Regions from separate parts of the Lysobacter sp. CCNWLW3 genome, predicted to be linked through region 1. Evidence: riboswitches for the same ligand, from Rfam matches in the RefSeq annotation. Region 1 holds a riboswitch; each other region holds the start of a gene.
What was found. A riboswitch is a leader RNA that binds a small molecule or an ion and turns the genes downstream of it on or off. The one in region 1 is predicted to bind cobalamin.
Positions count from the first base shown of each region.

Region 2: another riboswitch for cobalamin. It lies ahead of V1318_RS14845 (ribonucleoside-diphosphate reductase subunit alpha); the one in region 1 lies ahead of btuB (TonB-dependent vitamin B12 receptor).
Region 3: another riboswitch for cobalamin. It lies ahead of btuB (TonB-dependent vitamin B12 receptor); the one in region 1 lies ahead of btuB (TonB-dependent vitamin B12 receptor).
Region 4: another riboswitch for cobalamin. It lies ahead of metE (5-methyltetrahydropteroyltriglutamate--homocysteine S-methyltransferase); the one in region 1 lies ahead of btuB (TonB-dependent vitamin B12 receptor).

Region 1 is NZ_JBAHWA010000013.1:41,978-47,761, forward strand. It holds gene V1318_RS16975 (serine/threonine-protein kinase) at 1-288, opposite strand, end outside; gene btuB (TonB-dependent vitamin B12 receptor) at 693-2,537, opposite strand; cobalamin riboswitch at 2,661-2,893, opposite strand; gene V1318_RS16985 (TfoX/Sxy family protein) at 3,163-3,570, opposite strand; gene V1318_RS16990 (GAF domain-containing protein) at 3,567-4,049, opposite strand; gene V1318_RS16995 (TMEM175 family protein) at 4,129-4,887, shown strand; gene bioD (dethiobiotin synthase) at 4,884-5,555, shown strand; gene V1318_RS17005 (efflux RND transporter periplasmic adaptor subunit) at 5,682-5,784, shown strand, end outside.
Region 2 is NZ_JBAHWA010000009.1:42,878-48,661, forward strand. It holds gene V1318_RS14845 (ribonucleoside-diphosphate reductase subunit alpha) at 1-1,578, opposite strand, end outside; cobalamin riboswitch at 1,940-2,234, opposite strand; gene V1318_RS14850 (DUF2339 domain-containing protein) at 2,362-5,133, shown strand; gene V1318_RS14855 (DUF3999 domain-containing protein) at 5,130-5,784, shown strand, end outside.
Region 3 is NZ_JBAHWA010000017.1:56,284-62,067, forward strand. It holds gene V1318_RS18580 (amidohydrolase family protein) at 1-192, opposite strand, end outside; gene V1318_RS18585 (TonB-dependent receptor) at 502-2,886, opposite strand; cobalamin riboswitch at 3,175-3,406, shown strand; gene btuB (TonB-dependent vitamin B12 receptor) at 3,559-5,376, shown strand; gene V1318_RS18595 (hypothetical protein) at 5,401-5,784, shown strand, end outside.
Region 4 is NZ_JBAHWA010000009.1:34,760-40,543, forward strand. It holds gene gap (type I glyceraldehyde-3-phosphate dehydrogenase) at 231-1,235, shown strand; gene metE (5-methyltetrahydropteroyltriglutamate--homocysteine S-methyltransferase) at 1,522-3,801, opposite strand; cobalamin riboswitch at 4,010-4,217, opposite strand; gene V1318_RS14825 (hypothetical protein) at 4,409-4,855, shown strand; gene V1318_RS14830 (protease inhibitor I42 family protein) at 4,881-5,339, opposite strand; gene V1318_RS14835 (acyl-CoA thioesterase) at 5,479-5,784, opposite strand, start outside.

The DNA of each region.
Region 1 (5,784 bases):
TCGCTCGATGCGCCAGGCGCCCAGGCGCGTTCCGATCCGCGGATCCGGCCCCGCCGCTGTCGGCTCCCCCTGGTCGGACGGTGCCTGCCGGCTGGAGATCACCGCCGCCGCCGATCGGTCCAGCGCCTCGCTTCGCGCGCCGGTGTCGGAGGCCAGCATGGCCCGCAGGGCGCGGTGCAGTTCCGGATCGCGCGTGGACAACTCCGCCAGCGCGCGTTCGCGCTGCGCGGGCGGCAGATCGACATAGTCGTCGAACAGGGCCAGGGCGCGTGCGTCGACCCGGTTCATGGCGTTGCCCGCGAGGTTTCGGGCCAGGCTGCCGTGGAGCCGATGAGGAAGGGCGCGAAGGCGGCGTCCGTGTGCGCGCCGCCGGGCTCTGGCCAAGTAGGGCGCCTGTCGAGGAGCGGCCGTTTCGACGACATGCTGCGGTGTCCTGTTCTGGCGCTGCGAATCCGGGTGCTTGTATGGGCGGCCAGAGGGGGCGAGCGGTCCCCTCGGCCGCGGTCGGGCAGGAACACGTTACCTAATGCCGCGATGCCTGGCGTGATCGGCGACGGGGCCGGCGGCCCCAGCCCGCCTGTTTGCCACCTATTCAGCGGATGGCTTACGCAATGCATGTGCCATCAAGCTAGACGGCAGGAACGCAAAAGCCCGGCCGAGGCCGGGCTTTCGGGCAGGGCGGGCGGTCCGGCTCAGTCGACCGGCGCGTAACGCAGGGTCAGGAACCACTCGCGGCCGGGCTGGTTGTAGAACGAGACGGTCTCGTAGTCGCGGTCGAAGACGTTGGCCACGCGCGCCTGCAGGGACCAGGACGGGGTGAACGCGTATTCGGCGCGCAGGTCCATGGTGCCGTAGCCGCCGACGCGGCGGCTGTTGGCGACGTCGTCGTAGCGCGCGCCGGAGGCGACCGCGGTGACGCCGAAGCGGAAATCGCCGAAGGCGCGGTCGATGTCCACGCGCGCGCTGCGCTTGGCGCGGCGCGGCAGGTCGTTGCCGGCGAAGAAGCCGACCCGGTTCTCGCTGTCGAGGAAGCTGGCGCTGGCGGCGATGGTCCAGTCGGCGACGGTGGTGTCCACGCCGATCTCGGCGCCGCGCACGCGCGCGCGCTCGATGTTGTTGGGCAGGAAGATCGAGGCGTCGTAGGCGATCAGGTCGTCGACCCGGGTGCTGAAGCCGTCGATGCGCGCGTTGAAGCGCTCGCCGCGGTAGGCCAGGCCCAGTTCCCAGGTCTTGGACTCTTCCGGACGCAGCGCCGGGTTGCCGAAGAACGGGTAGTAGAGCTCGTTGAAGGTCGGAGCCTTGAAGGCGGTGCCGTAGCCCGCGGTCAGGCGCCAGTTCCCGGCGAAGCCCAGGCCCCAGGCGATGCTGCCGGTGGTGTGGCCGCCGAACTGCTCGTTGTCGTCGCGGCGCAGGCTGGCCTCGATCGACTGCGCGCCGAAGCGGCCCTGGTACTGGACGAAGCCGGCGCGGTTGTCGCGTTCGCTCTCGTCGTAAGCCGTGTCGCTGTCGACGCGGTCGCGCAGCCAGTCGAAGCCGACGCTCAACAGCTGGCCTTCGCCGACGCCGAAATCGCCCTGCAGGGTGACGCTGTCGCGGTCGGTGGAGAAGAAACCGTTGGCCACGTCGCCGAGGAAGTTATCGGACGAGTCGCGGTTGCGGCCGGCGCTGAACTGCAGGCGCACGTCGTCGTTCGGGCGCCAGGTGGCCTTGCCGCCGATCACCTGCTGCACGACTTCGGAGTAGTTGACGAAGCTGCCGTCGTATTCGTTCTCGCCTTCGGCGCGCAGGGCGTGGCCTTCGAAGCTGAGCGTGTCGGTGGCGTCGAAACCGCCGCGCAGCGACAGCGAGCGGTTGCGGTAGCCGTCGCGGTCGGGCTCCTCGGTGAAGCAGCCGGCGAACAGGGTGCTGGAGCCGGTGCAGGCGTTGATGCCGTCGCTGCGCTGGTAGGCGGCGTCGGCGCCGAACCAGCCGCGGCCGAGGCGGCCGCCGATGCCGGCGCTGGCTTCGCGGCCGCCGTGGCTGCCGACGGTGACGCTGGCGCGCGGCGCGACGGCGCCGCGGTCGCGGCGGGTGAAGATCTGGATCACGCCGCCGATGGCGTCGGCGCCGTAGAGGCTGGAGCGCGGGCCGCGCACGATTTCGACGCGGTCGATCAGGGCCATCGGCAGATCCTGGAACGAGACCAGGCCGGAGGTCGGCGAGCCGATGCGGACGCCGTCGACCAGGACCAGCACGTGGTCGGTCTCGGCGCCGCGCAGCGACATCGTGGTCAGCTTGCCCAGGCCGCCCTGGTTGCCGATCGAGATGCCGGCGCGGCCGCGCAGCAGGTCGGGCAGCGAGCGCGCCTGGCTGCGGGCGATGTCGTCGCGGGTGATCACCTCGACCGGCGCGAGCGCGTCGTTGGCGCTGATCGCGGTACGGGTCGCGGTGACGACGACGTCGTCCAGATCGGTGGCCTCGTCGTTCGGCTGCGCCTGGGCGAGAGCGGGCAGGGCGAGGGCGGCGGCGATGGCCAGGGACAGCTTCGGAACACGCATGAGCAAACTCCAGGGGCGCGGCGGTCGTGCCGCGCCGTCGATCGAGGGAGTCGCGAGGAGAGAGGGCCGCGAATGCGGGCGCTGGACGCGCCGACGGTCGCCGCCGCGACGCCCTCCGCATCGCAACCAGTCGCGCATCGGGGCCGGTCTCCGGACTCGCGAGCCGGGACCGGGGTCCCGTGCGCGGCGCCTTCCCGTGCTGGGCACAGTGGCGGTTGCCGCGCTCGACTCGCTTACCGTTGCGGGGGCAGTGCCGGGCTGGCCCGATCGCGCTGATGGAGCGCTGGGGCGTCACCGGCTTCCCGTTTCAACCCTGACGGCGGATGCCGGGGGTCACCTCGAAGCGCGCGCAGTCTACGCGATTCGGGGGCAAGGGGGCCAAAGGGCTGGGGTTGGCGGCGCTTGGCGAGCCGGAGGAGGGGACGAGGGCTGGCGCGAGCGGGCTGCTAGCGCCTTGCCGTGCGCCCCCATCCGCCCTTCGGACACCTTCTCCCGCGGGCAGGAGAACGGAGGGGTCGGAAGGCTTCGCTACCGCCCTTCTTCCGCCACTGCAGAGGGCTTGCCCGCCAGTGGAAGCGGGCTTGGGATGGGCCCGCGCGAGGCGCGGCCCGAATCTCGCCCGGCCTTACTCGCGCTCTTCGGCCTCGTCGCGCCCTTCGCCCGCGGGCTCGTCGTCGAAGCCGTCGTCGTAGGACGGCGGCATCGCCACGGTGTCTTCGGTCAGCACCGTGGTGCGCACCGGGCCGGCGGCCGGGCGGTTGCGCGGCGCGGGCAGCAGGGCGGTGGCGGCCTCGGCGGCGGCGATCAGCTCGTTGCGGCGCTGGTCGGGGATCTCCTGCCAATGGCAGCCCAGCAGCGCGCCTTCGATCGCGTACAGCAGGTTGAGCGTGGGTTTGAAGCCGGCGCGCTTGACCCGCATGAAGGCCTCGACCGTGCCGATCGCGGCGATGTCCTCGTGCGAGCGCAGGCCGACCTGGCGCAGCCAGGCCGCGCTCTTGGGGCCGATGTTGCGCAGCTTGGGGGCGGCGGTCATCGCAGCGACTCCACGAAGGCCTGCGCGATCGCTTCCAGGCCGCGCTGGTCGTCGGCGTCGAAACGGTCGAGCTTGGGGCTGTCCAGATCGAACACGCCGATCAGCTCGCCGTTCAAGGACAAAGGCACCACCAGTTCGGAGTTCGACGCCGAATCGCAGGCGATGTGCCCCGGGAAGCGGTGCACGTCGGCGATGCGCTGGGTCTGGCCGGTGGACGCCGCGGCCCCGCACACGCCCTTGTCCAGCGGGATGCGGATACAGGCCGGCAGGCCCTGGAACGGCCCGACCACCAGCTCGCGGCCGTCGTAGAAGTAGAAGCCGACCCAGTTGAGGTCCGGCAGGGCGTGGTAGACCAGCGCCGACAGGTTGGCGGCGTTGGCGACACGGTCGCGCTCGCCCTCGATCAGGGCGCGTGCCTGGGCCAGGAGCAGGTCGTATTGTTCCGGCTTGCTGCCGGACAGAGGGTTGGCGGCGAACATAGCTTGAGTGTAGCAGCGGCACGCCCGGGCATTACCATGGCCGGATACCGCCCCCCGAAGTCCGTCTCCGAGGATGCCGATGACCGTGCCAGGCCCGAGCTTGCCCGCCTTCCGCGAACGCGGCCATCAGGTGACGCGGCTGGAGAGCTTCGTCGACGCCGCGTTCGCGTTCTCGCTGACCATGCTGGTGATCCTGTTCAACGAACTGCCCGACACCGTGGCCGAGCTGCGCGAAGTCCTGCGGCGGGTGCCGACCTTCGTATTCTGCTTCGTGCTGATCGCGCTGTTCTGGGGCGCGCACAACCTCTGGAGCCGACGCTTCGGCCTCGACGACGGCCGCTCGATCGTGCTCAGCCTGGCCCTGGTGCTGGTGGTGATGATCTACGTCTATCCGCTGCGCATGGTGGTCTCCAGCGCGATGGCGATGTTCACCGGCGCCTGGGTCAAGAGCGAACTGGGCATCGACCCCGTGCATTGGAATGCCGATCTGCAGACCGCCTTCATGGTCTATGCGGTGGGCTTCGGTTTGTTGTCGTGGATCGTATGCGAACTCAATCGCCATGCCCTGCGCCGCGCCGACGCGCTGGGCCTGAGCGTGGCCGAGCGCTACGAGACCGGCACCGAGATCGGCCTGCACTGGATCCTCACCGGCACCGCCGTACTGAGCCTGCTGCTGAGCGGCTTGGCGTTGGCCTGGCCGGGTGAAAACGCGCCGGGACTGATCGCGGCCCTGCCGGTGTGGGTATACGCGGGGCTGGGCGCGGCGATGCCGTTGTACGCCAAGCGCCGCAACCGTTCCTGGCTGTTGCGGCAATCGCCGCAGGAAGCGTCGGCTTGAGCGTGCGCAGTTACTTCGTCACCGGCACCGACACCGGCATCGGCAAATCCTTCGCCAGCGCCGCGCTGTTGCATGCGCTGCGCGCGCGCGGCCTGCGCGCGGTCGGCATGAAGCCGGTCGCGAGCGGTTGCGAACTCACTCCCGAGGGCCTGCGCAACGAAGACGCGCTGCTGCTGCAGGCGGCCAGTTCGCCCACGCCCGCCTACGCCGACATCAACCCCTATGCCTTGCGCGCGCCGCTCGCGCCGGAACTGGCCGCGGCGCAGGACGGCGTCGAGGTCGCATTGCCGCCCCTGCTGGCCGCGCACGCGCGCTTGGCCGCGCAGGCCGACGCGGTGGTGGTCGAGGGGGTGGGCGGCTGGGCCGCGCCGCTGTCGGCGACCCTGGATCAGGCCGAACTGGCGCGCGAGCTGGGCGCGGCGGTGGTGCTGGTGGTCGGAATGCGGCTAGGCTGCATCAACCATGCGCGCCTGACCGCGCGTGCGATCGAAGCCGACGGCCTGCGTCTGGCCGGCTGGATCGGCAATGAGATGGACCCTCATATGGAACGGCGCGATGACAATTTCCGTTTGCTGCGCCAGCGCCTGGGGGCGCCCTGCTGGGGCCGGCTGCCGTTCGCGCCCGAGCCCGAGCCGAGCCGTTTTTCGCATTGGCTCGACGTGCCGTAATGGCGCGATCCCCGTGACTTATGGGGGGTGGGCGCCGAACCCAGAATGTTAGGCTTCCCGGGATAGGGACTAGAACAATCACCGAGCGCCCGCGCTCTAGACAACGATGGAACCGGAGTCTTCCCCATGATCATGATCCCGCGCTCCGCGGCCCTGGCCCTCGCGCTGGCCCTCGCCCTCACCGCTTGCGGTGGCGGCAACGAAGAAGCCGGCGGCGCACCGCCGCCGC
Region 2 (5,784 bases), on a different contig from region 1:
CTCGGAATCGAAGGCCAGGCGCAGTTTGAAGAACACGTCCTGCAGACCCATCGTGCCCAGGCCGACCGGGCGCCACTTCAGGTTCGCGCGGCGCGCGGTCTCGATCGGATAGAAGTTCAGATCGATCACGCGGTCGAGCTGGCGCACGGCCAGGCGCACGGTTTCGGCGAGCTTGTCGAAATCGAACGCGCCCACGCCCTTATGAGAGCTGGGGTCCTCGTACATCTCGACGTGGTGCGAGAGGTTGATCGAGCCCAGGTTGCACACCGCCGTCTCGTCTTGCGAGGTGACCTCGAGGATCTCGGTGCACAGGTTGGACAGGTGGATGACGTTGCCGTCGCGCAGGGTCTGGTTGGACGCGCGGTTGGACTTGTCCTTGAAGTTCATCCAGCCGTTGCCGGTCTGCGCCAGGGTGCGCATCATGCGGCCGTAGATGTCGCGCGCCTTGACCTTCTTGACCGCCAGGCCGGCGGCCTCGGCGGCGTGGTAGGCGCGGTCGAAGGACTCGCCCCACAGGTCGGTCAACTGCGGCACCTTGGCCGGGTCGAACAGCGACCACTCGGCGTCGGCCTCGACGCGGCGCATGAATTCGTCCGGAATCCAGTTGGCCAGGTTGAGGTTGTGGGTGCGGCGCGCTTCGTCGCCGGTGTTGTCGCGCAGCTCCAGGAACTCCTCGACGTCGGCGTGCCAGGGTTCCAGGTAGACGCAGGCCGCGCCCTTGCGCTTGCCGCCCTGGTTGACCGCGGCCACCGAGGCGTCGAGGGTCTTCAGCCAGGGCACGATGCCGTTGGACAGGCCGTTGGTGGAGCGGATCAGCGAGCCGCGCGAGCGGATGCGGGTATAGCTCAGGCCGATGCCGCCGCTGAACTTGCTGAGCTTGGCCACGTCCATGTAGCGCTTGTAGATCGCTTCCAGCGAATCGTCGGGCGAGTCGAGCAGGAAGCAGCTCGACAGCTGCTCGTGGGTGGTGCCGGCGTTGAACAGGGTCGGCGAGGACGGGATGTAGTCGAGCTGGGCCATGCGCCGGTACAGCGCCAGCGCATCGCCGACGTCCTCGCTGAGCGCGCAGGCGATGCGCAGGAAGAACTGCTGCGGGGTTTCGATCACGGTGCGCGCGGTCGGGTGGCGCAGCAGGTAGCGGTCGTACAGGGTGCGCAGGCCGAAGTAGTCGAAGCGCGCGTCCAGGCTGCGGTCGATGGCGTCGTTGAGCTTGCGCGCGTTGGCCTGCACGAAGCCCAGCAGGCGGTCGTTGATCAGGCCCAGCTCGTGGCCGCGCACGACCGACTGCGAGAACGCGTGGATCTCGATGCCGGCGACTTCCTTCTCGATCACGTTGCTGAGCAGGCGCGCGGCGAGGCGGCCGTACTCGGGCTCCTCGGCGGTGAGCAGGGCGGCGGTGCGGATCGACAGTTCGTCCAGCTCGCGCGTGGTCGCGCCGTCGTACAGGCCGGAGATGGTGCGGGTGGCCACGCGCATCGGATCGACCGCGTACAGGTCCTCGCCGCAGCGGGTCACCGCGCGCACGATCTTGTTGAGGTCGACCGGCTCGCGGCGCCCGCTGCGCTTGGTCACGCTCATGGTCAGGTTGGCGGCCGGCGGGGTCAGGGCGAAGCCGGGGGCGGCGTCGGGCTTGCGCGCCGGCGCTTCGGCGGCGGGGGAGGTGCTCGCTGCGGCGGGCGCTTCGGTGGTGGTGGTCATAGGGGCTCCGATGCGTGGGCGCACGGGTCGCCGGCCTTCCCACGAGGGCCGACGTGCGCGGACGCAGGACGCAACGCCGGGGCTTCGGCGTTGCGGCTTGCGCCCCCGCGGGCGCGAAGTGTTCGAGGATGACGACAGGGTGTCGCGCAGCCCGAGACGGACCGCGGACCGCCATGGCGAACCGCGGCGGGGCGACACCGGCCGTCTTCCCCCGAAGACTCCTGAGCCGGTACCGCGCGGTGTGCGACGCGCGGTTGTCGGCAGGTCTTCGGGCTCGGGACTTGGAGCTAGAAGTGAGCGGGGAGAAGCGAGGAGCGAGTACCAGACCGCTCACACCTCACTTCTCTCCGCTCACTCCTGCCTTTACCTACTGGCGGCCGCTTCCCAGGCGCAGGGCGCCCAGTGCAATGACCGCGTTCGTTTCCCATACCGCTGCGGGGCAGCGCCGGCTTTGCCGCCGCCCTTTCGAGGCGGCTACGCACCGGCTTCCCTTTTAAGCCGATCTCGCGATCGGCACCGACGGACACAACATATTCGGGGTGCTTCGATCCGTCAACACGATATGTGGTGAGCGACCGCAGATTCGCAACAAAAACTTCGGCGCCGTTGCGGCGCCGCGCTTGGTGTTAACGTGCGTGGCGACAAGGACAGGGATGGGGCGCGATGGCAGGACTGGTGACGTTGTTGGTGCTGGTGCTGTTGACCGTGCCGGTACTGTTGATCATCGCCTTGGTCTCGATCTCCGGGCTCAAGGCCCGGGTCGGGCTGCTGGAGGAGCGGATCGCCGAACTCGCGCAGCGCGCCGCCGCGCGGCCGGCGGCGTCCGTGGCCGAAGAGGAGGCCGAGCGCGAACCGACCCTGGGCGAGCTCATGCGCGACGCGCAGGCGGCCCCCGCGCCGTCCACCGCCGTGCCCGCGCCGGTCGCGCCGCCGCCGCCCCAGGTCGCGCCGCCCGCCTCGATTCCCGGCGAACCGACCGCGCCGCCGCCCGCCGCCGAGCCGGCGCCGGCCGTGCCGCCGCCGCTGCCGGCGCCGGCCGTGCCGCCGCCGCTGCCGGCGCCGCGCCCGATTTTCGAGCCAGCGCCGCGCGCCCAGGTGCGCGCGCCGGCGCAGCCGGATCCGATCGAGCGCCTGGTCGGCGCGGTCAAGCGCTGGTTCACCGAAGGCAACGTGCCGGTCAAGGTCGGCATGCTGGTGCTGTTCGCCGGCGTCGCCGCGCTGCTCAAGTACGCCACCGATCAGGGCTGGATGCGTTTCCCGATCGAATTCCGCTTGGCCGGCATCGCGCTGGCCGCGCTGGCCGGGCTGGTGTTCGGCTGGCGCCAGCGCGAACGCAAGCGCAGCTTCGCGCTGAGCCTGCAGGGCGGCGCGATCGGCGTGCTGCTGCTGGTGGTGTTCGCGGCCTTCAAACTGTACGGACTGATCGAGGCCGGGCCGGCGTTCGCGCTCAGCATCGTGCTGGTCGCTGGCGCCGGCGTGCTGGCGGTGCGCCAGAACGCGATCGCGCTGGCGCTGCTGGGCATCCTCGCCGGCTTCATGGCGCCGATCTGGCTGTCGACCGGGCAGGGCAATCACGTCGCCTTGTTCAGTTACTACGCGGTGCTCAACGCGGCGATCTTCGCGATCGCCTGGTGGCGGCCGTGGCGCGCGCTCAACCTGCTCGGCTTCGTGTTCACCTTCGGCATCGGCACCGCCTGGGGCGTGCTGCGCTATCGCAGCGCGGACTTCGCCAGCACCGAGCCCTTCCTGTTGCTGTTCTTCGCCTTCTACCTGCTGATTCCCATCCTCTACGCCTGGCGTCAGGCCGCCGGACGGCGCGATTTCATCGATGGCTGCCTGGTGTTCGGCACGCCGCTGGTGGCGTTCTCGCTGCAGGCCGGCCTGCTGGAAGGCGAGCGCATGCCGCTGGCGTTCTGCGCGCTGGGCCTGGCCGCGCTGTACGCGGCGCTGGCCTGGTGGCTCAAGCGGCGCGAGCACTTCGTCGCCCTGGCCACGCCCTACGCCTTGCTCGCGGTCGGTTTCGCGACCCTGGCGGTGCCGCTGGCGCTGTCGGCGCAGACCACCGCCTGCGTGTTCGCGGTCGAAGGCGCGGCGCTGGCCTGGTTGGGCCTGCGTCAGCAGCGCGCGCTGCCGCAGTTGGCCGGTCTGGCCCTGCAGCTGTTCGCCGCAGCCGGTTTCGTGATCGGCGTCAGCGACGGCCCCGAGCCGCTGACCGCGGTGCTCAACGCGCGCTTCATGGGCGCCTTGCTGATCGCGCTGGCCGGTTTCGCCAGCGCCTGGAGCTACCGCCGCGCCGAGCGGCGCAATCCGGCGCTGGGCTACTACCTGTGGGGCCTGGCCTGGTGGTGCGGCAACGCCTGGGGCGAGTTCGACCGCTTCCTGCTTTCCGATCTGCGCGCCGACGCCTGCCTGGCGTTCGCCGCGCTCAGCGCCTGGCTGGCCGCGGAAACCTATCGCCGCCTGCCCACGCGGGCGCTGTCGTGGACGGCCGCGCTCGGCCTGGCCGCGGCGCTGCCGCTGGCGATCGCGCAGGAGTCGGCGCATCTGCATCCCTTCGGCGGCTACGGCGTCGCGGCCTGGCTGGTGTATGCGCTCGCCGGCCTGCGCGCGCTGGCTTGCCTGCGCGAGCGGGCAGGCGGCGAACTCGCGTTCGCGCATTCGGTCTGGTTGTGGGCCTGGCCGCTGGCGGCGAGCCTGTCGCTGCACGAGTTCGCCGGCCGCGCCACCGTCGGCGACGGCTGGACCTGGGCCGCGCTGGCCTTGCCGTTCCTGGCCATGGCGGCCGCCCTGCAGTGGCGGCCGCAGTGGCTGGCGCCGCCGCTGGGCGAGCGCTTCGGGCAATGGCGCGCCGTGGTGCAGGGCACGTTCGTGTTCGCCCTGGCGCTGGCCGCCATCGTCGTGCTGGGCCAGCCCGGCAGCAGCGCACCGCTGGCCTGGTTGCCGTTGCTCAATCCGCTCGACCTGAGCCAGCTCGCGGTGCTCGTGCTGTTCGCGTTCTGGCTGGCCTCGCCGTCGGTGCCGGACGATCTGCGCGCGCGGCGGGTGCCGCTGTTGGCGACCGCGGGTTTCGCCCTGGTCACCGCGATCACCCTGCGCGCGACCCATCACTGGGGCGCGGTGCCCTGGGATGCCTCGATGTACCGCACCGGCCTGGTCCAGACCAGCCTGACCGTGGTCTGGAGCCTGCTCGGCGTGCTCGCCTGGGTGGTCGGCTCGCGGCGCGGCCAGCGCGGGCTGTGGCTGGCCGGCGCGGTGCTGATGGCGGTGGTGCTGGTCAAGCTGATCGCGGTCGACCGCACTCACCTGGGCAACCTGCTCGGCATCGCCTCGTTCATGGCGTTCGGCCTGCTGTGCCTGGTCGTCGGCTACCTCGCGCCGGCGCCGCCGGCCAGCGGCAACGCCGCTGCAGATCAACCTCCGGAGATGTCGGCATGAGCCTGGTCCGTGCACTGGCGACTTTCGCCTTCGTTCTGTGGCCGGCCCTGGGCCTGGCCGGGCCGCGCGACGATTACGCCCAGCAATGGCCGTTGCAACTGACCGGCGCGGACGCGGGCGCCTATCGCGTACTGCTGGACGATTCGGTCTATCTGCATGCGCGTCAGTCCGGCTTGCGCGATGTCGACGTGATCGACGGCACCGGCAACCCGGTGCCCGCCGCCGTGTACCGCCCCGGCGTCAACGACGTGCGCGCGACCACCCGCGTCAGCCTGCCCTGGTTCGCCTTGCCGGCGCGTCCGGCCAGCGACGCGCAGGATTGGCAGTTGGTCAGCGAAGTCGAGGCCGACGGACGCCTGCGCCGGGTCGAGGCGCGCGGCATCGGCCGCTCCACCGCGATCGGGCCGCAGACCGCCCTGCTGATCGACGCCAGCGCCGTACGCACGCCGATCCACGCGCTGGACCTGGACTGGGCGCCGGGCACCGCGCTGGACGCGGCCTACCGGGTCGAGGCCAGCGACGATCTCGAGCATTGGCGCAACGTCGCCGCGAGCGGCCGCCTGGTCGATCTGGAACAGGGCGGGCGCCGCCTGCTGCAGCGGCGGATCGCGTTCGACGCCGACGGCCTGCGCGCGCGCTACCTGCGCCTGA
Region 3 (5,784 bases), on a different contig from region 1:
GCGGCCGCGGTCGGTGAAGTGGTACTCGACCTGCACGCCGCCGTCGGCGGCGGTCTCGACCACCTGTTTGCCGGCGACGTTGCCCTGCATCAGCACCACCTGTTCGCGGCGGGCGGCGAGGGCGTCGGAGATCGAAAGCGCGAGTACGGCGGGCAATGCGAACGACAGCAGCAGCGGTCCGGCTAGGCGCATGGCGGCCCTCCTTGGGCTCGTCGGGGCCGCGAACGGCTCCGATGAGCAGAGGCCTGGCGCGGCGGGGTCACCCCTTATAGCCGATCCGGACGCGCGTGAATGCGCCGCTTACGACAGATGGTTTCTCCGCCGCGTCGAACCGTTGCGACGACGGCGGCCATGCTCGCCCGTGCCCTGCGCCGCGCCAGCGCGAGGCGTCCGGCCCGCGTCCGGCCGTACCGGTGCCGAGCCTGCCCGAGGGACGAAAAAGCGACGGCCCGCAGTTGCGGGCCGTCGGGTCCTGCCTGGCGTTCGCGCGGGCGGCTCAGCTCACCACTTGTAGCCGGCCTTCAGATACACGAACGCGCCGTTGAAGCCGAACGGCGAGGCGGTGTTGTAGGGCAGATAGTTGCGCGTGCCCAGCACCAGCTTGGACTCGTCGGGGTACTCGTCGAGCACGTTGTCGCCGCCGACGGTGAAGTCCCAGCTGCCCAGGTGGTAGGTGGCGGCCAGGTCCAGCGTCCACTTCGCGCTGAAGGTCTGGTCCAGCAGCGGGTTGGTCGCGTGCAGTTCGGTGAATTCGCCGTAGCGGGTGGCGGTGGCGTTGAAGCTCCAGTTGCCGGTGTCCCAATCGCCGGCCAGGAAGAACTTGTCCTTGGGCGCGCCCTTGGTGATGCGGCCGATCTCGGTGCGGCCGATGCGCACCGCGGCCGGATCGATCGCGGCCAGGCGCGCCGGGTTGGGCGCGATCTTCTCGATCTCGGTCTTGGAGTAGTTGTAGCCCAGGGTCAGGTTGAACTTGCCCGATGCCAGCTCCCAGGCCTGGGTCGCGACGATGTCCACGCCCTGGGTCTTGGTGTCGACCGCATTGGTGAAGTAACGGCCGCCGCCGATGCCCGGATAGCCGTTGGCCTGCAGGTAGTTGCGCACCGCGGCGCTGGTGAGGTTTTCCGACAGCAGGATGCGGTCGTCGACCTTGATGTGGTACGCGTCGACGGTGATGTACAGGCCGTCGCTGGGCTGCAGCACCAGGCCCAGGCTGTAGTTGGTGGACTCCTCGGCCCGCAGCGACTCCGAGCCCAGCGCGATCGCGGCGGGGTTGTCGACGCGGAAGGTGCCGATCTCGTAGGGAACGCCGCTGATGAAGTTGGTGGCGATCGACTGGAAGAACTGCTGCTGCAGCGACGGCGCGCGGAAGCCGGTGGAGGCGGTGGCGCGCAGGGCGACCTTGTCGGTGAAGGCGTAGCGCGCCGACAGCTTGCCCGAGGTGGTGTCGCCGAAATCGCTGTAGCTCTCGTAGCGCACGGCGATGCCGGCGGAGAACTTGTCGGTCAGATCGGCCTCGACGTCGGCGTACAGCGAGTAGCTATGGCGGTCGAAATCGCCGGCATCACTGGCGCGGAAACCGGAAAACACCTGCGCGCCCGGGATGATCTGGCCGTTGGGCGCCGCCACGCCGCCGTTGGCGTAGGACAGCGGTTCGCCGGCGCGCTGCGAGAACTCTTCGCCGCGCCACTCCGCGCCCCAGGCGAAGGTCACCGGGTACCGCCAGCCGAAATCCACCGGCCGGGCGAAGTCCAGGTTCAGCACGTGCTGGGTGACTTCGAGCGCGCCGGCGTAGAACTCGGTCGGCGAGGTCGGGCCCAGGCTGCGGTTGAGCGTGTTCTCGATGTCGAAGCTGAGCTCGTTGTGGCCGTAGTTGTAGCTGAAGTCGATCTGGGTGCCGCCGGCGGTTTCGCCGCGCAGGCCGACCACCGCCGCGCGGTCCTTGCTGATGTTGTGGATCTGCGGCAGGAAGCCGTTGGGATAGATCGAGGGGATGTTGCGCGGGTCGCCGGCGAAGCGGAAATAGCCGTTGGAGAGCACGTCGCGCTTGCTGTAGCTGCCGAAGGAATAGAAGGTCAGGTAGTCGGTGGGGCTGTATTCGCCGTTGTACGAGACCGCGCCGCTGTCGATTTCGGGGTCGCCGTAGCGCTGTTCGACCACGCCCTGGAACGGGCGCGCGCGGTTGGTCTGGTCCTGGTGGCCGCCCTGCGCGGCCAGGTGCAGCTTGCCGTTCTCGCCGAGCTTGAAGCCGGCGTCGCCGGACAGCTGGTACTGCTCGCCGTCGCCGGCGCTGTACTGGCCGTAGCGCGCGGCGAGGCTGCCGCCGTGGTCGCTGCCCTTGAGCACCACGTTGACCACGCCGGCGATCGCGTCGGAGCCGTACTGCGCCGAGGCGCCGTCGCGCAGCACTTCCACGCGCTCGATCGAAGCGATCGGGATCGCGTTGAGATCGACCGGCGAGGAGCCGCGGCCCTGGCTGCCGTTGAGGTTGATCAGGGCGGTGGTGTGGCGGCGCTTGCCGTTCACCAGCACCAGCACCTGATCCGGCGCCAGGCCGCGCAACTGCGCCGGGCGCACCGCGTCGGTGCCGTCGGTGATCGCCGGGCGCGGGAAATTCAGCGAGGGCAGGGCGCGCGCCAAGGCGGTCGCCAGTTCGACCGTGCCGGTGGCCTCCAGCGCCTCCGGCGTGATGATGTCGATCGGCGCGCTGGACTCGGCGACGGTGCGGTCGCTGACCCGGGTGCCGGTGACGATGACCTGATCCAGGGTGTGCGCTTCGGAAGCGGGCTCGTCGGGAGCGGGCGCTTGCTGCGCGTAGCCCGGAGCGGCGAGGGCGGCGAGCAGGGCGAGTGCGAGCGGACGGCGGACGGCGCGGAAAGCTACGGACATGGTGCGCGGCTCCTTGCGGCGAGGGGATTGGTAGCGATGTCATTTTGGTTTAACACGGTTCTAACAAGCCGGTCAAACCCTTATCCGCATGAAGCGATAGCCAATTGGTATAGGGGTCCCGGCGGTTTGTGACGGCGTCTCCAAATCCGCGGCCGCGGCCGGGATCGGGATCGGGATCGGGATCGGACGATGGAGCGGGTCGGACCGGCGGGGCGCGGCGGCGCCGGCTCGGCGTTAGCCCGTCCGCTCATGCCGTTTCGTCATGCCGGCCGGCCGCGGCCGGGCTGTTAACATGCGCGGGCTTGAGGTGATCGCCGGCCCCGCCGGCGATTGAAACGGGAATCCGGTGCGCCAGTCCTTCCAACGAAGCGACGGCTATTCCGGAGCTGCCCCCGCAACGGTAAGTAAGACGAACGATCCGCAATCGAGCCACTGTGCGCATGCATGGGAAGGCGCGGACCGGAGGGCTGGAGGCCCTCGCTTGCAAGCCCGGAGACCGGCCTGAGGCTGACCCGACACGCGGTGGGCGCTGTCATGGGGCCGCCTTGCGTCCGCGCGTCGCCGCCTCGTCGTTCCCTCCTGCGTGTCTCCGACCCATCGTTTCCGCGCGGGTAGGCGCGGATCAGGAGCCATGCTTTGAATTTCCGTCATTCCGTCCTTCGCCGCACCGCGCTGGCGACGGCGCTGCTGTCCGTCGTCGCCCCGGCCGTGGCGGCCGACGCCGCCACCGACCTCGACCAGGTCGTGGTCACCGCCACCCGCACCGCCCAGACCCAGGACGCGACCCTGGCCTCGGTGACCGTGATCGACCGCGAGGACATCGAGCGCCTGCAGCCGGCCAACCTGCCCGAGCTGCTGCGCGGCACGCCCGGCTTGTCGATGGCCAACCACGGCGGCCCCGGCAAGTCGACCTCGCTGTTCCTGCGCGGCACCGAATCCGATCACGTATTGGTGCTGATCGACGGCATCAAGATCGGTTCGGCGACCAGCGGCGGCGCCTCGCTGCAGGACATTCCGGTCGAGCAGATCGAGCGCATCGAGATCGTGCGCGGGCCGTTCTCCAGCCTGTACGGTTCCGAGGCGCTGGGCGGCGTGATCCAGATCTTCACCCGGCGCCCGCAGGGCGCGTTCGCGCCGCACGCCAGCGCCTCGATCGGCAGCTGGAACACGCGCCGCGGCACGCTCGGCGTCGGCGGCAAGGGCGAGAACGGCTGGTACTCGATCAACGCCGCCAGCGAAGACACCGACGGCATCAACGCCTGCCGCGGCAAGCCCTCGCCGGGCGGCGCCGGCTGCTTCACCCACTCGCCCGACCGCGACGGCTACCGCAACCTGTCGCTGACCGCGCAGGGCGGCTACCGCTTCAGCGAGGCCTGGGACGCCGAAGCGCGCCTGTTCCGCGCCGAAGGCCGCAACGAATACGACGGCAGCACCAACAATCAATCCGACACCGTGCAGCAGATCGCCGGCGGGCGCCTGCGTTACGCCCCCAGCGAGCGCGCCACGCTGAGCTTGAACCTGGGCCGCAGCAGCGACCTGAGCGACAACTACAAGAACGGCGTTTACTCCAGCACCTTCAACACCCGCCGCAAGCTCGGTTCGCTGCAGGGAGACTTCGGCCTCGGCGGCGGCCTGCTCAGCCTGGGCTACGACTGGCAGCGCGACGAGGTCGAAAGCAGCACCGTCTACGCCCACGACCGCCGCATCAACCGCGGCCTGTTCGGCCAGTACCAGCGCGATCTTGGCGCGCATTCGCTGCAGGCCAGCCTGCGCCGCGACGACGACAGCCAGTTCGGCGGCCAGACCACCGGCAGCGCGCTGTGGGGCTGGAACCTCAGCGAACAGCTGCGCCTGACCGCGAGCTACGGCACCGCGTTCAAAGCGCCGACCTTCAACGAGCTGTACTTCCCCGGTTTCGGCAATGCCGACCTCAAGCCGGAAGAGTCGCGCAGCTTCGAACTCGGCCTGCGCGGCGCGCACGCCTGGGGCGGCTGGTCGCTCAACGCCTACGAGACCCGGGTCGACGAACTGATCGCGTTCGACGCCTCGATCGGCCTGCCGGGCAACATCGACCGCGCCCGCATCCGCGGGGCCGAGGCCAGCGTCGATACCACGCTGGCCGGTTGGGACCTGCGCGCCAGCGCGACCTGGCTGGATCCACGCAACGACAGCCGCAGCGCCAGTCGCGACAAGATCCTGCCGCGACGCGCGCGCGAAAGCGCACGCCTGGACGCCGACCGCCGCTACGGCCGCTTCAGCCTGGGCGGCAGCGTCTACGTCGCCGGCGAGCGCTACGACGATCTGGCCAATACCCGCCGCCTGGACGGCTACGCCACCACCGATCTGCGCCTGGGCTTCCGCTTCGACGAGTCCTGGAGCCTGCAGCTGGCGGCCAACAACGTGTTCAACCAGCGCTACGAAACCGCGTCCTACTACAACCAGCCGGGCCGCAACTACCTGCTGACCCTGCGCTACCGACCCGCGAACTGATCGCCAACGCCACCGAGGCCGCCGATGAACGCTCCCGCCCGACCCGTCTATTACAGTCTGTTCACCGCGCTCGCCGCCGCGATGGTCGCGACCCGCTTCCATCATTTCGGCGACGCGCTGCACCTGCCCGACGCGTCGATGGCGGTGTTCTTCCTCGGCGGCCTGTGGCTGCGCCGGCACCTGGGCTTCGTCGCTTTCCTGGTGCTGGCGGTGGCGATCGACTGGATCGCGATCCAGGCCCAGGGCAAGAGTTTCTTCGAGCACTACTGCGTGACCCCGTCGTACGCCTTCCTGCTGCTGGCCTACGCGGCGCTGTGGTACGCCGGGCGCTGGTACGCCGACCGTCTGCGGGCCACGCCGCGCGCGCTGTTGGGCGCGCTCGGCGCCGGTCTGGTCGCGGCGTCGGTG
Region 4 (5,784 bases), on a different contig from region 1:
CTGATTTGATCGGGCTGGGCGTAATCCGGTTTTGGATCGCCAGCCACTTTATGCGTGCCAAATCCTGCCCGTCCTTGACTTTCGTTGCAATATCGCCCGACGCCCGATGCCGGACCCGCCCGCCCGGGGCCGGGTCGTTCCGTGGGGCGGGCCGGGGCCAGGGCGCCGCGTTTGCTAGAATGCGGGTTTCCCCATCCCAGCCGCGCGTGCGGGCCCAGGAGTTTGCAGAAATGGCGATCAAGGTAGGCATCAACGGCTTCGGCCGCATCGGACGCAACGTGCTGCGCTCGGCGGTGCAGAATTTCGGCGGCGAGATCGAAATCGTCGCGATCAACGACCTGCTCGAGCCGGACTACCTGGCCTACATGCTCCAGTACGACTCGGTCCACGGCCGCTTCAAGGGCGAGATCGCGGTCGAGGGCAACACCCTGATCGTCAACGGCCAGAAGATCCGCCTGACCCAGGAACGCGACCCGGCCAACCTCAAGTGGGACGAGGTCGGCGCCGAGGTGGTGATCGAGTCCACCGGCCTGTTCCTGGACAAGGCCACCGCGCAGAAGCACCTGGACGCGGGCGCCAAGAAGGTCGTGCTGTCGGCGCCGTCCAAGGACGACACGCCGATGTTCGTCTACGGCGTCAACGACAAGACCTACAAGGGCGAGGCGATCATCTCCAACGCCTCGTGCACCACCAACTGCCTGGCCCCGCTGGCCAAGGTGCTGAACGACAAGTGGGGCATCAAGCGCGGCCTGATGACCACCGTGCACGCCGCCACCGCCACCCAGAAGACCGTCGACGGCCCGTCCAACAAGGACTGGCGCGGCGGCCGCGGCATCCTGGAGAACATCATCCCGTCCAGCACCGGCGCGGCCAAGGCGGTCGGCGTGGTGATCCCGGAACTCAACAAGAAGCTCACCGGCATGTCCTTCCGCGTACCGACCTCGGACGTGTCGGTGGTCGACCTCACCGTCGAGCTCAACAAGGACGCCACCTACGCCGAGATCTGCGCGGAAATGAAGGCGCAGAGCGAAGGCGCGCTCAAGGGCATCCTGGGCTACACCGAGGACAAGGTGGTCGCCACCGATTTCCGCGGCGACACCCGCACCTCGATCTTCGACGCCGACGCCGGCATCGCCCTGGACGGCACCTTCGTCAAGCTGGTGAGCTGGTACGACAACGAATGGGGCTACTCGAACAAGTGCCTGGAAATGGTCAAGGTGGTCGCGGGCAAGTAAGCCGCGGCGATCGTAGCCACAGGAGAAGGCCCCGCATTCGCGGGGCTTTTTCTTTGGGGCGAAGGTAAAGCAAATCCCCCTAAGCCCCTTTTCCAAGGGGGGAACCGAGTCGGTCTTTAGCGCACGACGAAAAATCGCCCCCTTTGAAAAAAGGGGGCTGCGCGCAGCGTCCCCGCGAGGTCTGTACTTGCCAGGCCGCGCGGGGGATTTGCTTTTGCGCGATGCGGTGAGGCAAATCCCTCCGACCCATCTTTTTCAAAGGGGAGAACCGGTTGCGAAGAAGGGGTTACGCCGAGGCCGTCGCCGACTCCCGCAAACCCTCCGCCGCCTGCACCATCGCCCGCAGCGCCGTGCGCACCTCCGGCCAGCCGCGGGTCTTGAGGCCGCAGTCCGGATTGACCCACAGCTGCGCCGGGGTCAGCACGTCCAGCGCCTTGCCCAGCAGCTCGCGCATCTCCTCCACGCTGGGCACGCGCGGCGAATGGATGTCGTAGACGCCCGGGCCGATGCCGTTGGGGTAGCGGTAGCGCACGAACGCGTCCAGCAGCTGCATGCGCGAGCGCGAGGTCTCGATCGAGATCACGTCGGCGTCCAGGTCGGCGACCGCCTCGATGATGTCGTTGAACTCGGCGTAGCACATGTGGGTGTGGATCTGGGTCGCATCCCCGACGCCGCTGGCGGCCAAGCGGAAGGCTTCGCCGGCCCAGGCCAGATAGGCGGGCCAGTCGGCGCGGCGCAGCGGCAGGCCTTCGCGCAGCGCCGGTTCGTCGATCTGGATCACGGCGATGCCGGCTGCCTCCAGGTCCAGCACTTCCTCGCGCAGGGCCAGGGCGATCTGGCGGCAGGTGTCGGCGCGCGGCTGGTCGTCGCGCACGAACGACCATTGCAGGATCGTGACCGGGCCGGTCAACATGCCCTTGACCGGGCGTGGGGTCAGCGACTGCGCATAGCGCGCCCAGTCCACGGTCATCGCGCGCGGACGCGCGACATCGCCGTACAGCACCGGCGGCTTCACGCAGCGCGAGCCGTAGCTCTGGACCCAGCCATGGGCGGTGAAGGCGAAGCCGGACAGTTGCTCGCCGAAGTACTCGACCATGTCGTTGCGTTCGAACTCGCCGTGCACCAGCACGTCCAGGCCCAGCGCTTCCTGTTCGCGCAGGCACAGCTCGGTCTCGCGTTCGAGAAAGGCGCGGTAGCCGGCGTGGTCCAGGCGCCCGGCCTTGTGTTCGGCGCGGGCCTGGCGCACCTGCGAGGTCTGCGGGAAGGAACCGATCGTGGTGGTCGGGAAGTCGGGCAGCTTCAGTCGCTGCGCCTGCACCGGCGCGCGCTGCGCGTAGGGCGAATCGCGACGGGCCATGGCGGGGACGATCGCGGCGAGCTTGGCGCGCACCTGGGCGTCGCGCAGCAGCGGCGAGGCCAGGCGCGCGGCGCGCGCGCTCGCGGCCGCGGCCAGCGCGTCGGCCGCGCGGTCGTCGCCGGCCAGGGTGTCGGCGAGCAGGCGCAGTTCCTCGAGCTTCTGCTTGGCGTAGGCCATCCACTGTCGCAGCGGCGGCGGCAGCTTGCGCTCCAGCTCAAGATCGATCGGCACGTGCAGCAGCGAGCACGACGGCGCCAGCCAGCGTGCGCGTGCGCCGGCGCGGCGCGCCAGGCTGAGCGCCGCGTCCAGATCGGCGCGCCAGACGTTGCGGCCGTCGACCACGCCCAGGCTGAGCGCGCGATCCTCCGGCAGCCTGGGCAACAGCGCTTCGAGCTGGCCGGGCGCGCGCGCCAGGTCCAGGTGCAGGGCCTGTACCGGCAACGCCGCGGCCAGTTCGGCGTTGTCGCCGAGGCCGCCGAAGTAACTGGCCAGCAGGCGCCGCGGCGCATCGGCCGCGGCGAGCGCGTCGTAGGCGCGGCGATAGGCGCGGCGATCGGCCTCGTCCAGGTCCAGGGCCAGGCAGGGTTCGTCCAGCTGCACCCATTGCGCGCCGGCGCTCTTGAGCCGCGCCAGCAGGTCGGCATAGGCCGGCAGCAGGGCATCGAGCAGCTCGCGCGGGTCGCCGCCGTCGCCGCGCTTGCCCAGCTTGAGCAGGGACACCGGCCCCAGCAGCACCGGCCGCGCCTGCAGGCCCAGGGCCTGGGCCTCGGCGAGTTCGGCCAGCGGTTTGTCGCCGCGCAGGACGAAGCGCTGGTCGCGCTCGAACTGCGGCACCAGGTAGTGGTAGTTGGTGTCGAACCACTTGGTCATTTCCAGGGCGCGCAGGTCGTGGCGCGCGTCCTGCAGGCCGCGTGCGAGCGCGAAGTAGCCGGCCAGTGGATCGGCGTCGAGCGTCTCGCGGTAGGGCGCGGGCACCGCGTCGAACAGCACGGCGGTGTCCAGCACATGGTCGTAGAGCGAGAAGTCGTTGCAGGGCACTACGTCGGCGCCGGCGTCGCGCGCCAGCGTCCAATGCCGGGCGCGCAGCGTGCGTGCGGTGTCGTGCAGATCGCCGGCCGCGGTCTCGCCTTTCCAGAACGATTCCAGGGCCTGCTTGAGCTCGCGTCGCGCGCCGATGCGCGGGAAGCCGAGGTGGGTAACGCTGATCATGATGTCTCCTGCGATGCGTGTGGGCATGAGCAGGGCAACGAAGGAAGGCGGATACGCGCGCGCGACCGCTCGCCGCGGAAGCGGCGACGCCGGAGCACGACCTGCCTTCGACCTTCGCCCCCGCGGGCGAACCGGCTACGTCGGATCGGCGGGGACGGGCCGCGGCCGCGTCGCATCGCCGGCCCGACGGGGCCGGAGTCGGACGGAGGGCGAACCCTCCGGTCGTGGCAGGTCTTCGGGCTTGGGGCGTGGCGTCGCTGGACGCCGCCTACTGTCCGTCGCTTCCCGGGTTCGCACCCAGTGCCTGACGGAGGTCGTTCCCTATACCGCTGCGGGGCAGCTCCGGAATTGGACAGGTGTCCGCACCGGATTCCCTCTGGACGCCGCCGGCGCGAACCGTCGGCGTCTTGTCGCATCGCTTTATCTTTATGAAGCGATGGTCACCATGACGGTTGCCAAAGTACGGCCCGGCCGCGTCCAAGTCAATCGCCGGCGGCCTGCCTCGGCATCGGCGCCGGGCGGCGTTCGTGGAACCCGCGCGCGAGACGGTATAAAGGCGCTGAGTCCGCCGGCTAGCCTGCCGGGGCGTCACGCTCAGGGGGAGCGCATGAAACTGAAGTTGAACTGGCATCAATCGATCGAACTGGGCGCTTTTCCGTACGCGGCGCCGATCGCGAACGTTCCCAAAAATCCGGGTATCTACATTTTCCTGCGCGTGCACGGCCGGACCGCCGAGGCGATCTATGTCGGCAAGGCCGGCAACCTGCAATCGCGGATCAAGACCCAGTTGAACAATCTGAAGCTGATGCGCGGAATCCAGTCCATGCCCAACGGAAAACGCCGGCTGGTCTACGCCGAGTTCGTGGCCCGCCCCGGGCAGAAAGCCGCCACCGCCCTGCCGATCTGCGAAAAGACCTTGATCCGCTACTACCTGTCGCTGGGTCACGAACTGCTCAACATCCAAGGCGCCAAACTGCGCTACCACGAGCTGGATTCGCAGCGCAGCGATCTGCGCAAGTTCCTGCCGATCTCGACCAAGATGCTGATCGGCTGACGGGTTCCGCGTCCGCCGTGGCGGCTCACTCCACCTCGATGCGGTACACCGCCTGGCGCGCGGGCGCGGCGCCTGGCTCTTCGGGGCGCCGGTAGTCCAGCCGCAGCAGGCCGCTGCCGGGCCGGATGGCACGGAAGCGCCAAACCACCTGGCCGGGCGCGCCGGGCGGTGGTTCGCCGTCGGCGGACGCGGCTTGAGGACGGAACGCCAGGACCGAACTCAGGACTTCGCTGCGACCCGGATCGCCGACATCGTCCACGCCGGCGACCACGTCCCAGCCGTAGCCGGTGGAGGGTTGGTCGTCGAGCGCGATTTCGAACTCTCCATCCAGCTTCAGTGCGATCTCGGCGCCGCTGTCGGCCAGCGTCAGCCGCGGCACCGGAGCGGGTTCCGCGGCCGGCGTGGCGGCTCGATCCTGCGGCGGCACGTACGCGCAAGCGGCCAGCATCAGCGCCGCGATGGTCAATGGGATAAGTCGGATCACGCGATATCGCCGCCTCGGTCGGAGCGGGCATCTTGCTGAAGTCGGGCCGGCTGCGCCAGCTCGGGCCCGGCTGGGATACGCATGCATCGTGTCGCGCGACCGCAGCGGCGTCGGGCCGGCGCGGAGGCGACGCGCGCGCTCAGGCCGGTGCGGACTCCAGCGCGGGCACCGGCGTCGGCACGCCCTCGCGATCCAGCGCGATCATGGTGAAGCGTCCGCGCGTGGCCAGCCGCGACTCGCCGCTGAGCAGGTCTTCGCTGTGCATTTCGACCTCCACCTGCATCGAGGTGCGTCCCACCGAGACCACGCGCGCGATCAGCTCGACCAGCGCGCCCTTGGGCACGGCGGTGTGGAAATCGATCTGCTCCGAGCGCGCGGTCACCACGGTGCGGCGGGCGTAGCGCGAGGCGGCGACGAACGCCGCCTTGTCCATCCACGCCAAGGC